2 regions of the Stenotrophomonas sp. 62841_Sma genome follow, and region 2 is predicted to be linked to the other one. Evidence: riboswitches for the same ligand, from Rfam matches in the RefSeq annotation. Region 2 holds a riboswitch; the other holds the start of a gene.
The links. Region 2 has a riboswitch for cobalamin ahead of btuB (TonB-dependent vitamin B12 receptor). Riboswitches for the same ligand answer to the same signal wherever they lie in the genome.
Positions count from the first base shown of each region.

Region 1: another riboswitch for cobalamin. It lies ahead of ACZK5G_RS01135 (epoxyqueuosine reductase QueH); the one in region 2 lies ahead of btuB (TonB-dependent vitamin B12 receptor).

Region 1 covers NZ_CM151224.1:252,433-259,979, reverse strand. The annotation lists gene ACZK5G_RS01145 (helix-turn-helix domain-containing protein) at 1-581, shown strand, start outside; gene ACZK5G_RS01140 (patatin-like phospholipase family protein) at 1,092-2,966, opposite strand; cobalamin riboswitch at 3,094-3,308, shown strand; gene ACZK5G_RS01135 (epoxyqueuosine reductase QueH) at 3,470-4,156, shown strand; gene pncA (bifunctional nicotinamidase/pyrazinamidase) at 4,212-4,838, shown strand; gene purU (formyltetrahydrofolate deformylase) at 5,126-5,977, opposite strand; gene ACZK5G_RS01120 (LysR family transcriptional regulator) at 6,092-7,003, shown strand; gene ACZK5G_RS01115 (NADH:flavin oxidoreductase/NADH oxidase) at 7,007-7,547, opposite strand, start outside.
Region 2 covers NZ_CM151224.1:533,565-541,111, forward strand. The annotation lists gene ACZK5G_RS02455 (class I SAM-dependent methyltransferase) at 1-282, shown strand, start outside; gene gph (phosphoglycolate phosphatase) at 346-1,002, shown strand; gene btuB (TonB-dependent vitamin B12 receptor) at 1,230-3,074, opposite strand; cobalamin riboswitch at 3,190-3,412, opposite strand; gene ACZK5G_RS02470 (histidine phosphatase family protein) at 3,555-4,133, shown strand; gene ACZK5G_RS02475 (TfoX/Sxy family protein) at 4,225-4,587, opposite strand; gene ACZK5G_RS02480 (GAF domain-containing protein) at 4,584-5,066, opposite strand; gene bioD (dethiobiotin synthase) at 5,135-5,818, shown strand; partial or broken gene ACZK5G_RS02490 (dethiobiotin synthase) at 6,392-6,496, shown strand; gene ACZK5G_RS02495 (aminotransferase-like domain-containing protein) at 6,572-7,547, opposite strand, start outside.

The sequences.
Region 1 (7,547 bases), 280 kb from region 2:
GGATCGGTCTTTCCAACTATTTCGCCGGCGCGCTGGTGATGCCGTACATGCGCTTCCTGCGTGCGGCGGAAACCAGCAGCTACGACATCGAACTGCTGGCGCATCAGTTCGGCGTCGGCTTCGAAGCGGTCTGCCACCGGCTGAGCACGCTGGCGCGACGCAGTGCGCCTGGCCTGCCGTTCTTCTTCATCCGCGTGGACCGCGCCGGCAATGTGTCCAAGCGTCATTCGGCCACCGATTTCCACTTCTCGCAGGTGGGCGGCTCGTGCCCGCTGTGGATCGTCTACGAGGCGTTCAACCAGCCCGGCCGCATCCTTACCCAGACCGCGCGCATGCCCGACGGGCGCCGCCATTTCTGGCTGGCGCGGCAGGTCAGCAGCGGCCCGGTCGGCCATGGCCAGCCACGCAAGACCTTCGCGGTGGCGCTGGGCTGCGATCTGCAGCATGCCGAGCGACTGGTGTATTCGCTGGGGCTGGATGTGCAGAGCCCGGGGAACTCGGTATCGATCGGGCCGGGGTGCCGGGTGTGCCCGCGCGAGGACTGCATGCAGCGCGCGTTCGCGCAGTTGCCGGGGAGGTAGGGAGTTTTGCAGGGCTGCGCCCTGCACCTGCTTCAATTCAAGGCAACAGCAAAAGCAACAGCGGGCCTTCCGTAGGATGGCGGGGTGGGTCCGGTTGCGGGGGACGCTGCAAGTCCCCCTCAGGGGCCCGGCCCAGCCGCTGGCGGCTGTGCGTTCGGGCGCTTGCGAAGCAATGCTTCGCAAGCAAAGCGCCCTCACCCATGTAAGCTCGGTCGCCGCTTGCTCGTGTGCGCAGTCCTGCGCACACGGCAAGACCGGGGTTGGGCGTCCTGCCCAACCCGCCCGAGGCATGCCTCGGGCCCATGCGGCTCACGCCCCCGCAACCGGACCCACCCCGCCTTCGACAGGTCTCCGCGAGCTGTCGAAACGGCATCCTTTGCTGCTGTGGGTAGGTGTCGACCTTGGTCGACACGGTGGATCCACGTCGTGCGTGGATGCTCTTCGATGAATGTTCGAAATATTCGATTTCGATGGGGTTCCATCCACGCATGGCGTGGATCTACTACCGGGTCAGTAGATCGGCGTCACCTTCATCTGCGGCAGCGGGCGCGGTGCGCCGTCCGTAAGGTCCGGGCCGAGGTCCTCCCAGGTACGTCCCTGCTCGACCATCAGCCCCCACAACTGCTGCGATGCCAGCCGCTTGTCTTCCGAGCCCAGCTTGTACGACGGTGGCGTCGGCTGGCCACTGGCAACCATCGCGTACGCCGCGCGGTAGGCCAGTACCTGTTGCGCCGGGTCGTCGGTGCGCGCCACTTCCAGCGTGTAGCGCTGGTAGGCCGAGGCCAGGTTGCGCCAGCGGATCCAATAGTGGTTCTCGAACGAGAACGAACAGAAGCGCGCACCGGCCAGGCTGCCCTTGTCGGCGATGCGGGTCAGCACCTCCTGTGGCATGTCCAGGTTCATGCCGCCTTCGTCGCCCTGCAGGCTGACGTGCACGATGCGGTCGCGGTAGCCCGGTGCACGCGCCTGCAGCAGATCGCGCCAGTTCTGCATGGTCGCCACCACCGCGAACAGGAAACGGCCCAGTTCTGCGGCCGCCAGCGGCGTAGCGATCGACTGGTAGGTACGCTGCCAGCCGTGGCGGTTCTCGGTGGGCAGGAACACGGCGTGTTCCAGCGCCTGGCGGCCACTGCTGCTGTGGCTCACGTCTTCGGCGTGCTGCGGGTAGACCAGATTGATGGCGAAGGTTGGCCAGCGCGGCAACGCGGCATCGAACAGGTGGATCGGGAAGTTGCTGCTGATGCCACCATCGGAGAACCAGCAGATGCGGAACGCGGTGATCACCGGTCCGCAGGTCTGCCCGGCACTGGTCAGCCCTTCCATGCTGTCGGCCACGTTGTGCTCCTGGTCGGCGGCAGGCGCGGTCGGTTCGCAGCGACGCTCGCGGCGCGAGGGCTCGTGCAGCGGCACCGCGCTGATCAGCAGCGGGAAGCTCAGGCTCATGCGCGTGGCCACCAGCACCGGCAGCTTCGGGCCCTGCGGCAGGTGGTAGTACCGGCGCCCTTCCACCTCCAGTGGCGGGCCGGCCTGCGTCACCAGCCACTGCACCACGCTGGCCGGGAACAGCTGCTCGAACTCCTCGCGCAGGAACCAGAACTGCGCGCCGCCCAGCGGCAGCGTGCGCGGCTCGTTGTGCGACACACAGGTGGTGATCATCTGCAGGCTGATCGCATGCGGGCTGTCCGGCTCGCCGGCATAGCGCGGCGCATCGTGCAGGTCAGCGAAGGTGAGCGGTGCATCCAGCGGCTTGCCGGACAGCTGCTGCAGGCATTCATGCAGCCACTCGGTCAACGCCGGCGTGCGTGCATCGCGGCCAAGGCCGCTGCACAGGCCCAGCAGATTGCGCCGCGCCACCCGCGCCACCCGCAGCGCGGCGCCGGCCACGCCGGCACCGTAAGCGCACAGCAGTGATGGCAGCAGCGTGGCGGCCACGCCGCTCCAGCCACCGCCCCACCAGCCCAGGCCGAGCAGCAGCGCCAGCGACACCAGCACCTCCAGTGGCGCAATCTCGAACACCGCGATGGCAAGGCACAGCAGCTTGTGCGGCAGGCGGGCATTGCCGGTCAGCACCACCAGCAGCCGATACGCTGCACGAGCGCCTCGCGCCGGCTGGAACAGGCTGTAGATGAAGCCACGCCGCGACAGCTGCGCCGACACCGCCGACAGCCCGCTGTAGCCTGCATCGCCGGGCAGGTGTTCACCCGCCTGCTGGCGACGATCACCGCACGCCGCCGCGGCCGCCACCGCCGCGGCGATGGCGCCGGCCGAGGTGCCGCCGATGCTCTTGAATCGATACTCGCGCGCCAGCGCCAGTACCGCATTGGGGTACACGATGCCGCTGGTGATGCCGCCTTTCATGACCAGATCGCAGTACTTCGCCGCCACGAGCCACCTCCCGTCTGTCGGTGCCCAGTATGGCAAGAGGCGCTCTCACAGCCTGAGAAGCGAGCCACAGCCCTGCGCTTTCATTGGCCCTTGACCATTGCCCTCGACGCGTCCACCGTTGGCACGCCGAAGGTATCCCTGCCGTGGCGTTGATGGCGGCAGGGATTTAAACGGGAATCCGGTGAAGGCGCCTCGCGCGCCCACTCCGGAGCTGCCCCGCAGCAGTGAATGGAAACGAATCCTGCCAACAGCACTGGGCTCACGCCTGGGAAGCGGCGGGTAGTAGGTGGGCTGCGGCCCGTGTCCATCAGCCCGAATACCGGCCCCGGCCGGGGGACACGACCGTCCCCTGACTCGACCTGGAATCTCCGCGGGGAGGTTGCCGGGGCCGTCGTTGTCCTGCGCGTGCAGGCGGTGCGGCCGCGTGCGTCCTGTTCACGGTTTCCGGCCAGACCTGTTCACCCACGCGCTGATGCATGGGCCACCGCCGTTGCCGGCGGTCCATGCGGTACCTGACGATGACCGAGCTCCAACGCCCCACCCTGTCCCTGCCCGAAAACGGCCAGCGCCTGCTGCTGCACTCGTGCTGCGCCCCCTGCTCCGGCGAAGTGATGGAGGCGATCACCGCCTCCGGGATCGACTACGCGATCTTCTTCTACAACCCCAACATCCACCCGGTGAAGGAATACGAGCTGCGCAAGCAGGAGAACATCCGCTTCGCCGAACAGCACGACATCCCGTTCATCGACTGCGACTACGACACCGACAACTGGTTCAGCCGTGCACGCGGCATGGAGAACGAGCCCGAACGCGGCATCCGCTGCACGATGTGCTTCGACATGCGCTTCGAGCGCACTGCGCTGTACGCGCACGAGCACGGCTACGACACCATCAGTTCGTCGCTGGGCATCTCGCGCTGGAAGAACATGGCGCAGATCAACGACTGCGGCATCCGTGCCGCGTCGCGCTATGAAGGCCTGCAGTACTGGGACTACAACTGGCGCAAGGGCGGCGGTGCCAGCCGCATGATCGAGATCAGCAAGCGCGAGCAGTTCTACCAGCAGGAATACTGCGGCTGCGTGTACTCGCTGCGCGATGCCAACCGCCACCGCCGCGAGAATGGCCGCGAACGGATCAAGATCGGCCTGCTGTACTACGGGCAGGACGCTGAGACGCCGCAGGGCGATTGACGTGTGGGCATGGGGCGGCCACGCTGGTCGCCCCTTCTGCTGTACCGGAACTGCCATGACCGCCCTGCCCGCCGATGTCGCCCTGCTGGTGATCGACCTGCAGCCGGACTTCATGCCCGGTGGCGCGCTGGCCTGCGACCAAGGCGATGCGCTGGTGGCACCGATCGCCGATCTGCTGGCACAGCGCCGCTACGGCACCGTGGTGGCGACACAGGACTGGCACCCGGCCGACCATGCCTCGTTCGCCAGCCAGCACCCCGGCCAACGCCCCTTCGAGACCATCCTGCTGCACGCGCAGCCGCAGACCCTGTGGCCGGACCACTGCGTGCAGGGCAGCGCCGGTGCCGCGCTGCATCCGGGCGTGGACTGGACCGTGGCCGACCTGATTCTGCGCAAGGGCACGCGCCAACAGGTGGATTCATACAGCGCCTTCCGCGAGAACCATGGCCCCGATGGCGAGCGCCCGGCCACCGGCCTGGCCGGCTGGCTGCACGAACGCCGCATCCGCGAAGTGCACGTGTGCGGCCTGGCCCGCGACTACTGCGTGCTGTGGAGCGCGCAGGACGCGGTGAAGTCCGGCTTCCGGGTGAAATTCCTGTGGGAGCTGACCAAGCCGGTGACCGACGCCAACGACGCGATGGTGCGTGAAGCGCTGGGCAAGGCGGGGATTTCGATCGCCTGAGGCGTGACCGCCGGGCATGGCCCGGCGCTACCGCGCACGTCGCTTATGCCGCTTGCGCGCTCCTGCCCACAACAACACAATCGATTCATCCAGCCCCCTAACTACGCCCCCCTATAGATCGCGGGACGGCCGAACCGGGGGCTTTTCATTGGATGAAATCAGGATTCGGTAGTGCCGGCCGCTGGCCGGCAACCTCGGGATCTCTGCAGTTGCCGGCCAGCGGCCGGCACTACCGGATAGCACCCGTGGTAGCGCCGGGCCATGCCCGGCGGACGCGGGATGGGCGATTACCGGAACACCACCGTTCGGTGCCCATTGAGCAGGATGCGGTGCTCCACATGGCGCCGAACGGCGCGGGCCAGCACCAGCGATTCGGTATCGCTGCCCAGCCGCACCAGCTCGCGCGGCGCCATCGCGTGGTCCACGCGGGCCACGTCCTGTTCGATGATCGGTCCTTCGTCCAGATCCTCGGTGACGTAGTGCGCGGTGGCGCCGATGATCTTGACCCCGCGCGCGTGCGCCTGGTGGTACGGCTGCGCGCCCTTGAAGCTGGGCAGGAAGCTGTGGTGGATGTTGATCGCACGGCCGGCCAGCGCGCGGCACAGCGTGGGTGACAGGATCTGCATGTAGCGCGCCAGCACCACCAGGTCGATGCGTTCGCGCTCGACCAGGTCGATGATCTGCTGCTCCTGCACCGCACGCGTATCGGCGGTCACCGGCAGGTGGTGGAACGGTACCTGGTAGGACGCCGCCAGCGGCGCGAAGTCGGCGTGGTTGGACGCTACTGCGGCAATGTCCACCTTCAGCTGGCCGCTGTGGGCACGGAACAGCAGGTCGTTGAGGCAGTGCCCCTGCTTGCTGACCAGCACCAGCAGGCGTGCGCGGCGGCGGCCATCATGCAGCTGCCAGTCCATGCCGAAGCCGGCGGCGAGCGTGGCCATGGCGGCGTGCACGGTCTCCAGCGGCAGGCCAGCATCGCGATCGAAATGCACGCGCAGGAAGAAGCGGCCGCTCTCCTCGTCGCCGAACTGCTGGGCGTCGAGAATGTTGCAGCCGTGGTCGAACAGCAGGCCGGAAACGCGGTAGACGATGCCGGTACGGTCGGGGCAGGACAGGGTGAGGATGGAATCGGGGCGCATCGCCCGAGTGTAGGGCAGCAGCCTGTCCTCGGGATCGATGGTCACCGATGCAACCGACCTGCTTGGTTCAGTCCCAAGCGATACTTGGGTTTCTCCATGGCAAGCTGGTCGGTCATGAACCTGTTGCAACTGATCCGCAGCTTCACCCGCACCGCAGAGACCGGCAGCATTGCCGCAGCGGCCCGCATCCTTGGCATCAGCGCCACCGCAGTCGGCCAGAACATCAACCGGCTGGAGGCGCATCTGGGCGTACGGTTGCTGAACCGAAGTACGCGCCAGCTGGCCCTCAGCGAGGCCGGCGCGCTGTACCTGGCGCAGGTGCGCCACATCGAAGCCGACCTGGCGCGCGCGCAGGCGATGGTCACCTCTGGTGACATCGAACCGGCCGGGCCACTGCGCATCGCCAGCAGCAGCGCCTTTGGTCGCCACGTGCTTGCCCCCTTGCTGCCGTCGCTGCAGCAGCGCTACCCGCAACTGCAGCTGGAGCTGCGCCTGACCGATCGCGCCGTGCAACACGGCCCGGAAGCGGTGGATGCCAGCATCCGCATCGGTGCGCAGCTGGAGGACGGTGTCGTCGCACGGCAGCTGGCGCGCGTGCCGTTCGTGTTCTGTGCCTCGCCGGCCTATCTGAAGGCACACGGCACCCCGCAGCAACCCTCCGAGCTGAGCGGCCATCGCGGGCTGCTGCACCGCTTCCCCACCGATGGCCGGCCGCTGCGCTGGGGCCTGCTGAAGGATGGCCAGCGCGTGGACGCCGCACTGCCGCCGAGCATGGTCTGCGATGACATCGATGCGCTGGCGACGCTGGCCGCAGCCGGTGCCGGCATCACCCGGCTGGCCGCATTCGTGGCAGAGCCGTACCTGCGCGATGGCCGCCTGCAGGCAGTGTTCGGCGCCGACACTGCATGGCGCCCGGAGCCGATGGAGGTCTATTTCTGCGTCAGCGACCGCCGCGATTTCACTGCCAAGATCCGCGCGCTGTTCGAGCACCTGCAGGCCGGCATGGCGCCGGCCTGGCGGGTGTGAGCCTCAGCGCGTCTTGAACACGCCGCGTGCATCGCGCGGCTCGCAGCGCAGGTACTGCGGCGCCGGTTCCACGCTGTCGCGCAATGCGGCGGCGGCATGCCACGGCCAGCGCGGGTCGTAGAGGATGCCGCGCGCCAGGGCTACCGCATCGGCGTGGCGATGGCGCAGGATCGATTCGGCCTGCTCCGGTTCGGTGATCATGCCCACGGCGATGACCGGCATGCGCACCTTGGCCTTGATCGCCGCTGCGAACGGCACTTGATAGCCCGGGCCGACGGTGATCTTCTGGCGCTCGTCCAGGCCACCGCTGGAGACATGCAGGAAGTTGCAGCCGCGCGCGTCCATCACCTGCGCCAGCGCTTCGCTCTGCACCAGATCCCAGCCGCCATCGACCCAGTCGCTGGCGGAGATGCGCACGCCCACCGCGACCTTGTCGGACACTGCCGCACGCACAGCATCGAACACCTCCACCAGCAGGCGCAGGCGGTTCGGCAGCGAGCCACCGTAGCCATCGGTGCGGCGGTTGCTCAGCGGCGACAGGAAC
Region 2 (7,547 bases):
GGCGCGCGTGACCCGCAACTGGATGCGCAGGGCCTGATCCGGCCGCAGTACGCCATTCCCTATTCGGATCTGGAAGACCTGCCACCGGCCGAACGCGAGGCGAAACTGGCCCGTGGTGACGCGCTGACCTTCGGCCACAGCCTGACCGAACTGATCGGCGGGCAGCTGGATGCCGGCTTCGTCATCGATCGCTTCATGGAAGACTGGCAGCCGCAGCCGCGCTTCCTGATCGACCGCTACCTGCCCACGTTCCTGGCCACCCGCGCACGCAGGATCGGCTGAGGCGGAGCTGCAGAAAAAGCGCGGCGTACAATGGACGGCCCCATGTCCTGCAGGTGCCGTCCCTTGTCGTATCCGTATCCGCTGGTTGTATTCGACCTCGATGGCACGCTGGTCGACAGCGCGGCTGACATCGCCGAAGCACTGAACCGCACGCTGGAGGACATCGGCGTGGCACGCGTACCGGAAGCCACGGTGCTGGGCTGGATCGGCGACGGCGTGCGCCGCCTGGTCGAACAGGCCGTGCATGCCGCGGGTTGTGAGGTCGACCTGGCCGAGGTCATGCCGGTATTCATGGTGCACTACCGTGAATGCCTGCTGCGCAGCCCGCGCCTGTTCGATGGCGTGGACGAGGCACTGGCGCAGCTGCGTGCACGTGCTGTTCCGCTGGCCATCTGCACCAACAAGCCCGAAGCGCTGGTGGCGCCGCTGTTGCAGCACCTGGGCATCGGTGATGCGTTCGCGCTGATACTGGGCGGCGATTCGCTGCCGCAGCGCAAGCCCAGCGGCGAACCGTTGCGGCACGTCGCCGCGCACTTTGGGCTGCCGGTGGACGCATGCCTGATGGTGGGTGATTCGTTGACCGACTACCGCGCTGCCGAAGATGCGGGCATGCCGATCGCACTGGTGCGTTACGGCTATCCGCGTGGCCTGGACCTGGCCACCGCGCATGCGGTGGCGGTGATCGACGACCTGCGTGAGTTGCCGGGGTTGCAGGGCTGATGCAACGGACATCCCTGGTCGCCGGCCGGTAACCCGGGCTGGCGCAATGGGTAGTGCCGGCCGCTGGCCGGCAATCCCGGATCGGCGCATTGGGTAGTGCCGGCCGTTGGCCGGCAATCCCGGATCGGCGCATTGGGTAGTGCCGGCCGCTGGCCGGCAACCCGGGATGCGTTGCCGAAGGTCATGATGTTGCCGGCCAGCGGCCGGCACTGCCACGACCGTCGCGGTCACTTCGGCTGGTAACGCACGCTGAGCTGGTACTCGCGACCAGGCTGGTTGAACCACGCCACCGTCTCGTAGCGGCGGTCGAACACGTTGGCGGCACGCGCCAGCAGCGACCACGACGGCGTCAGCGCGTACTCGGCGCGCAGGTCCAGCGTGCCGTAGCCGCCAACCTTCACCGAGTTGCTGGCGTTGTCATAGCGCTTGCCCGCACCCTGCACGGTCAGGCCGGCGCGGAAGTCACCGAAGCGGCGGTCGACGTCCAGGCGCGCGGTCTGCTGCGCACGGCGCGGCAGCCAGTTGTCGAACTGGCTGCTGCCATGGGTGCGGTTGCGCGGGTCGGTGTAGCTCAGCTGCGCGTTGATGTCGAAACCGGCCAACAGCACGCCACCGGTCAGCTCGGCACCGCGGATGCGCGCCTTCTCCACCTGCTGCATTTTCATCGTGGACGCATCGTAGGTGATCAGGTCATCGATGCGGGTCTCATAGACGTCCAGGCCCCAGTGCCAGCCCTGGCCCTGCTGCGAAACACCGAGATTGGCGCTCTTGGACTTCTCCGGGTTCAACGTCGGCACGCCGCTCCACGGGTCGTACAGGTCGCTGAAGGTCGGCGCCTTGAACGCCGTGCCGTAGCTGGCATTGACGCGCAGGCCGTGCTCCAGTTCCATCGCCCAGCCCACGCTGCCGGTGGCATGGTTGCCGAACTGCTGGTTGTCGTCATTGCGCGCGCTGACCTGAAGCTGGTGGCGGCCGAAGCGGCCCTGGTACTGCACGAACACACCGGTGTTGCGGCGGCTGTCGACGAGATATCCGGCGCTGCTGCCGTCCAGGTTGTCTTCGCTCCAATCCACGCCTGCACTCAGCAGCTGGCCCTCGGCCACGCCGAAGTCGCCCTGCAGCGAGGCGCTGTCACGATGGGTCTGGGCGCTGCCGAACACCCCCGGTGCGCCGAAGTTGTCCGACTCGTTGTCACTGCGGCCGACGTTGGCTGTGAAAGCCAGGCGTTCAGACGGGGTGTAGCGCACTTTGCCAGCGAGCACCTGCTGGCGGGTTTCCGAATAGTTGTAGTAACCGTCGTAGTGGTTCTTGCCGTCGGCGCGCAGTGCGCTGCCTTCCACGGTCCACTGGTCGTTGAAGCTGTAGCCGCCGCGCAGGCTCTTGGACAGGTTGCGGTAGCCGTCGCGGTCGTGCTCGTCGGCAAAGCAGCCTGCGGTGAACACCGAGGCGGAGCCGCGGCAGGCATCGATGCCGTCGGAATGCTGGTAGGCGATGTCGGCGCCGAACCAGCCGCGTTCGGTGCCACCGCCGATGCCGCCGCTGGCTTCGCGCAGGCCGTTGCTGCCACCGCCGAGCTGGAAGTGCGGAGCGAAATCGCCCTGGTTGCGGCGGGTGAAGATCTGGATCACGCCACCAATGGCGTCGGCACCGTACAGGCTGGACTGCGGGCCGCGCACGATTTCCACGCGTTCGATCTGCGCCAGTGGCAGGTCCTGGTACATGGCCAGGCCGAGGTCGGCACTGTTGATGCGCACGCCATCCACCAGCACCACGGTGTGGCCCGAGTTGGTGCCGCGCAGGAACAGCGAGCTCTGCTTGCCGAGGCCGCCGGAGTTGGTCAGGTTGATGCCGGCGCGGCCGCGCAGCAGTTCCTGCAGCGACGTGGCCTGGCTGGATTCGATCTGCGCGCGGTCGATCACCTGGGCCGGCGCGATGCTGTCCTGCAGGGCGATCGGGGTGCGGGTGGCGGTGACCAGGATCTGGTCGAGCGCGGTGGTGTCATCGGCGGCCTGGGCCAGCGCGGGCAGGGCGGCCAGCACGGCCAGGGACAGCATTCGGGACTGCAGCTTCATGGGGGACTCCAGGTGCCACGCACGCCCGTGTGGCGAAGGGGAGGAGCCGCGAAGGCAGGCATGCGCCGACGCCGCAGCGCAGGCTGCGGTCATCCAGCGCCATGCCCACCGCATCGCGACCTGAGGCTTCCTGGCCGGTCTCCGGGCTTGCCGCCGGGTGGCGCGAGGCCACCGTCCAGGCGCCTTCCCATGCCCGTGGCACAGTGGCGTTGTTGCCTGGAACTGGCGTGCTTACCGTTGCGGGGGCAGCGCCGGCATGGCGTGGAATCACGCGTCACCGGCTTCCCGTTTCAACCTGCCGGCCGTGGCCGCAGGTCACCTGGAAGTGCGCGCAGTCTACGGCATCGCAGGCGGCCCGTAGCGTCGAGCCTGCTCGACTGCCTTTGCTGTGCCCTTAGAATGGTCCCTCGATCCCGTGGTGCCGTTGCCGATGTCCGCCCGTTTTCCGCTGTTCCCGCGTTGCCTGCACAGGACGCACGCATGATCCTCGACCTGGTCCGCCATGCCGGAAACGGTCGCGATGAGTTCCTCGATGGCCGCAGCGATCCACCGCAGCTGGCCCGCCTGCCGCAGGAACTGGTCGATGCCTACGCCGCGCAGCCGTGGGAGCGGGTGATCAGTTCGCCACGGCTCCGCTCGCTGCACACGGCGATGGCCCTGGCTACCCCGCGTGGGCTGGACGTGGAAGCGGACGAGGAATGGGAAGAGCTGGATTTCGGCGATTGGGACGGGCAGTCGCTGTTCGACCTGCCGGAGGACGCATTGGCGGCCTTCCATGCCGACCCGCATGCATTCCCGCCGCCGAACGGCGAAAGCTGGGGCCACTTCGAGCGGCGCATCGCGCGCGCGCTGGATCGCCTGCTGGATGATGACGATCCGGTGCCGACGCTGGTGGTCAGCCACGGCGGCCCGCTGCGCATGGTGCTGTCGCAGGTCTGCGGCCTGCCGATGTCGCTGTGCTGGGCCCTGCGTATTGACCACGGCACACGCCTGCGGGTGTGGCTGGAGCGCGGCGAGGTCGGGCTGGTGGGCGAACTGCTGGAGCTGCAGCAGCCCTGACCGCACTCGCCGGGCATGACCCGGCGCTACCGATCCCGCATCACAGTGGTAGTGCCGGCCGCTGGCCGGCATCCCCAGGAACGCGGAGGCCTCAATCCTCGTCCGCGCGCTCGGCCACGCTGTCCTCAGCGTCGTCGTCGGCATCGAAGCGCTGCTCATGCACCGGGCCCGAAGCGGGGCCGGCCGCCTTCAGCGGATGCGCAGCGATGCGCGCTTCGTAATCCTGCACCAGCGCCTCACGCTGCGGCTCGCTCAGTTCCTGCCAATGGCAGTCCAGCAACGCGCCTTCCAGTGAATAGAGCAGGTTCAGGCTGGGCTTGAAGCCGGCGCGCTTGACCTTGACGAAGGCACCGACCGCGCCGATCGCAACCAGATCCTGGCGGCTGCGCAGGCCGACCTGACGCAGCCACGCCGCACTCTTCGGGCCGATGTTGCGCAGCTTCGGTGCGCTCATCCCAGCGCCTCGACGAACACGCGGGCGATCGCCTCCAGACCAGCCTGGTCGTCGGCATCGAAGCGGCCCACCTTGGGGCTGTCGATGTCGAACACACCGATCAGTTCATCGCCGCGCAGCAGGGGCACCACCAGTTCCGAACGCGAGGCCGAATCGCAGGCGATGTGGCCGGGGAAGGCATCGACGTCCTCCACGCGCTGGGTCACGCGCTGGCTGGCGGCGGCACCGCACACGCCCTTGTCCAGCGGGATGCGCACGCAGGCCGGCAGGCCCTGGAACGGGCCGACCACCAGTTCCTTGCCGTCGTACAGGTAGAAGCCCACCCAGTTCAGGTCGGGCAGAGCGTGATAGACCAGTGCGGAGAGGTTGGCCGCGTTGGCGATGCGGTCGGACTCGGCGTAGACCAGGCCACGGGCCTGTTCCAGCAGCTGGGCGTATTGTTCCGGCTTGCTGCCGGTAAGCGAGGCATTGGCGAACATGCCCGCAGTCTAGCAAGCGCGCCGGGCCGGCGATAATGCAGGCTCTGTTGCCCCGCTGGAGCTTATCGATGCCGTTGCCCGCCACGCTGCCGCCTGCCCTGTTCGTCACCGGCACCGATACCGAGATCGGCAAGACCGCGGCCAGCACCGCGCTGCTGCATGCACTGCGCCGGCGCGGCCTGCGCGCGGTGGGCATGAAGCCGGTGGCCAGCGGCAGCGAGGATCTGGGGCAGGGCCTGCGCAACGAGGACGCACTGGCGCTGCAGGCGGCCAGCTGGCCGGTGCCGGACTATGCCGATCTGAATCCATACGCGTTGCGGCAGCCGCTGGCACCGGAGCTGGCCGCTGCCGAGGACGGCGTGCAGGTGGAGCTGGCACCGATCGTGGCCGCGTTCGCGCGGCTGCGCGCACAGGCCGACATCGTGGTGGTGGAGGGTGTCGGCGGCTGGTTGGCGCCGGTCTCGGCCACGCTGGACCAGCTGGACCTGGTGCGAGCACTGCAGTTGCCGGTGCTGCTGGTGGTGGGCATGCGGCTGGGCTGCGTCAACCATGCGCGGCTGACCGCGCAGTCGCTGCAGGCCAGCGGCGTGGAGTGCCTGGGCTGGATCGGCAACCACATCGACCCGGTGATGCAGCGCCAGGATGAGAACATCGCGACGTTGCAGCAGCGCCTGCCGATGCCGTGCTGGGGGCGGCTGCAGTATCTGCCGGGAGTGGATGGCGAAGCGCTGTCGGCGTACCTGCTCGAATGATCCTGGGTAGTGCCGGCCGCTGGCCGGCAACTGCATCCACCCGGCGATCCCGAGGTTGCCGGCCAGCGGCCGGCGTTACCGTGCCGCAGCCGCAAGCTCCCGCGCAATCGCACCCAGTCGTTCCATTGCGACATTGCAGCAGCGCCTGCCGATGCCGTGCTGGGGGCGGCTGCCGTATCTGCCGGGAGTGGATGGCGAAGCGCTGTCGGCGTACCTGCTCGAGTGACCCTGGGTAGTGCCGGCCGCTGGCCGGCAACTGCATCCACCCGGCGATCCCGAGGTTGCCGGCCAGCGGCCGGCACTACCGTGCTGCAGCTGTCAGCTCCCGCGCAATCGCACCCAGTCGTTCCATTGCGACGTTGCAGCAGCGCCCGCCGATGCCGTGCTGGGGGCGGCTGCCGTATCTGCCGGGAGTGGATGGCGAAGCACTGAGCGCGTACCTGCTCGAGTGATCCTGGGTAGTGCCGGCCGCTGGCCGGCAACTGCATCCACCCGGCGATCCCGAGGTTGCCGGCCAGCGGCCGGCACTACCGTGTTGCAGCTGTCAGCTCCCGCGCAATCGCACCCAGTCGTTCCATTGCGACGTTGCAGCAGCGCCCGCCGATGCCGTGCTGGGGACGGCTGCCGCATCTGCCGGGTGCGGATGGCGAAGCGCTGTCGGCGTACCTGCTCGAATGATCCTGGGTAGTGCCGGCCGCTGGCCGGCAACTGCATCCACCCGGCGATCCCGAGGTTGCCGGCCAGCGGCCGGCGTTACCGTGCCGCAGCCGCCAGCTCCTTCGCGATCGCACCGAGCCGCTCCACCGCGCCGATGAAGCGCGCATCCAGCGTCTGGCAGCACGACAGCCGCAGGCAGTGGCGATAGCGCGCACCACGTGAATACACCTGGCCGGGCATGAACACGATGTCCTCTGCCAGCGCACGCTCGAACAGCTCACGCGTATCCACGCCCGGCAGTTCCAGCCACAGCAGGAAGCCGCCCTGCGGCTCGGTGGCACGGGTGCCGGCCGGGAAGTGTTCGGCCACCAGCTGGCGCAGCCGTCCCACCTGTTCGCGGTACAGCCGGCGCATGCGATGCAGGTGGTGTTCGTAGCTGCCTGCTTCCAGATACGCCGCCACCGCATCGCCCAGCAGCTGCGGTTCGCCACCGGTGGACTGGAACTTGAGCAGTGCGATGCGCTCGGCGAAGCGCCCCCCGTCCAGCCAACCGATGCGGTAATCCGGCGCCAGTGTCTTGGAAAACCCACCGACCACCATCACCCAGCCATCGCGATCGAATGCCTTCAGCAAGGGCGCCGGCGGTTCGCAGAATTGCAGCTCGGCATACACCGCATCTTCGATCAGCGGCAGTTGCCGTGCGTTGACCAGTTCGGCCAAGCGCTGTTTGGCGGGTGTCGGCATGGTGCAGCCCAGCGGGTTGTGCACGGTCGGCATCACCACCAGTGCGGCCAGCGGCGTGTGCTCCAGCAGTGCGTCCAATGCGTCGACGTCCAGCCCATGCTGCGGGTGGGTGGGCAGCTCGATGGCCTGCAGGCCGAGGTTGGCCAGCAACGGGTACAGGTTGAAGTAGGACGGCGCCTCGATGCCGACCGCATCACCGGGCTGGGTGACCGCGCGCAGTGCCAGCTGCAGGGCCTCCATCGCGCCGTGGGTCAGCAGCAGCCGCTCGCTGTGGGTGTGCAGGCCCATGCGTGGACCACGGCGCACGATCTGCGCCAGCAGCCGGGGT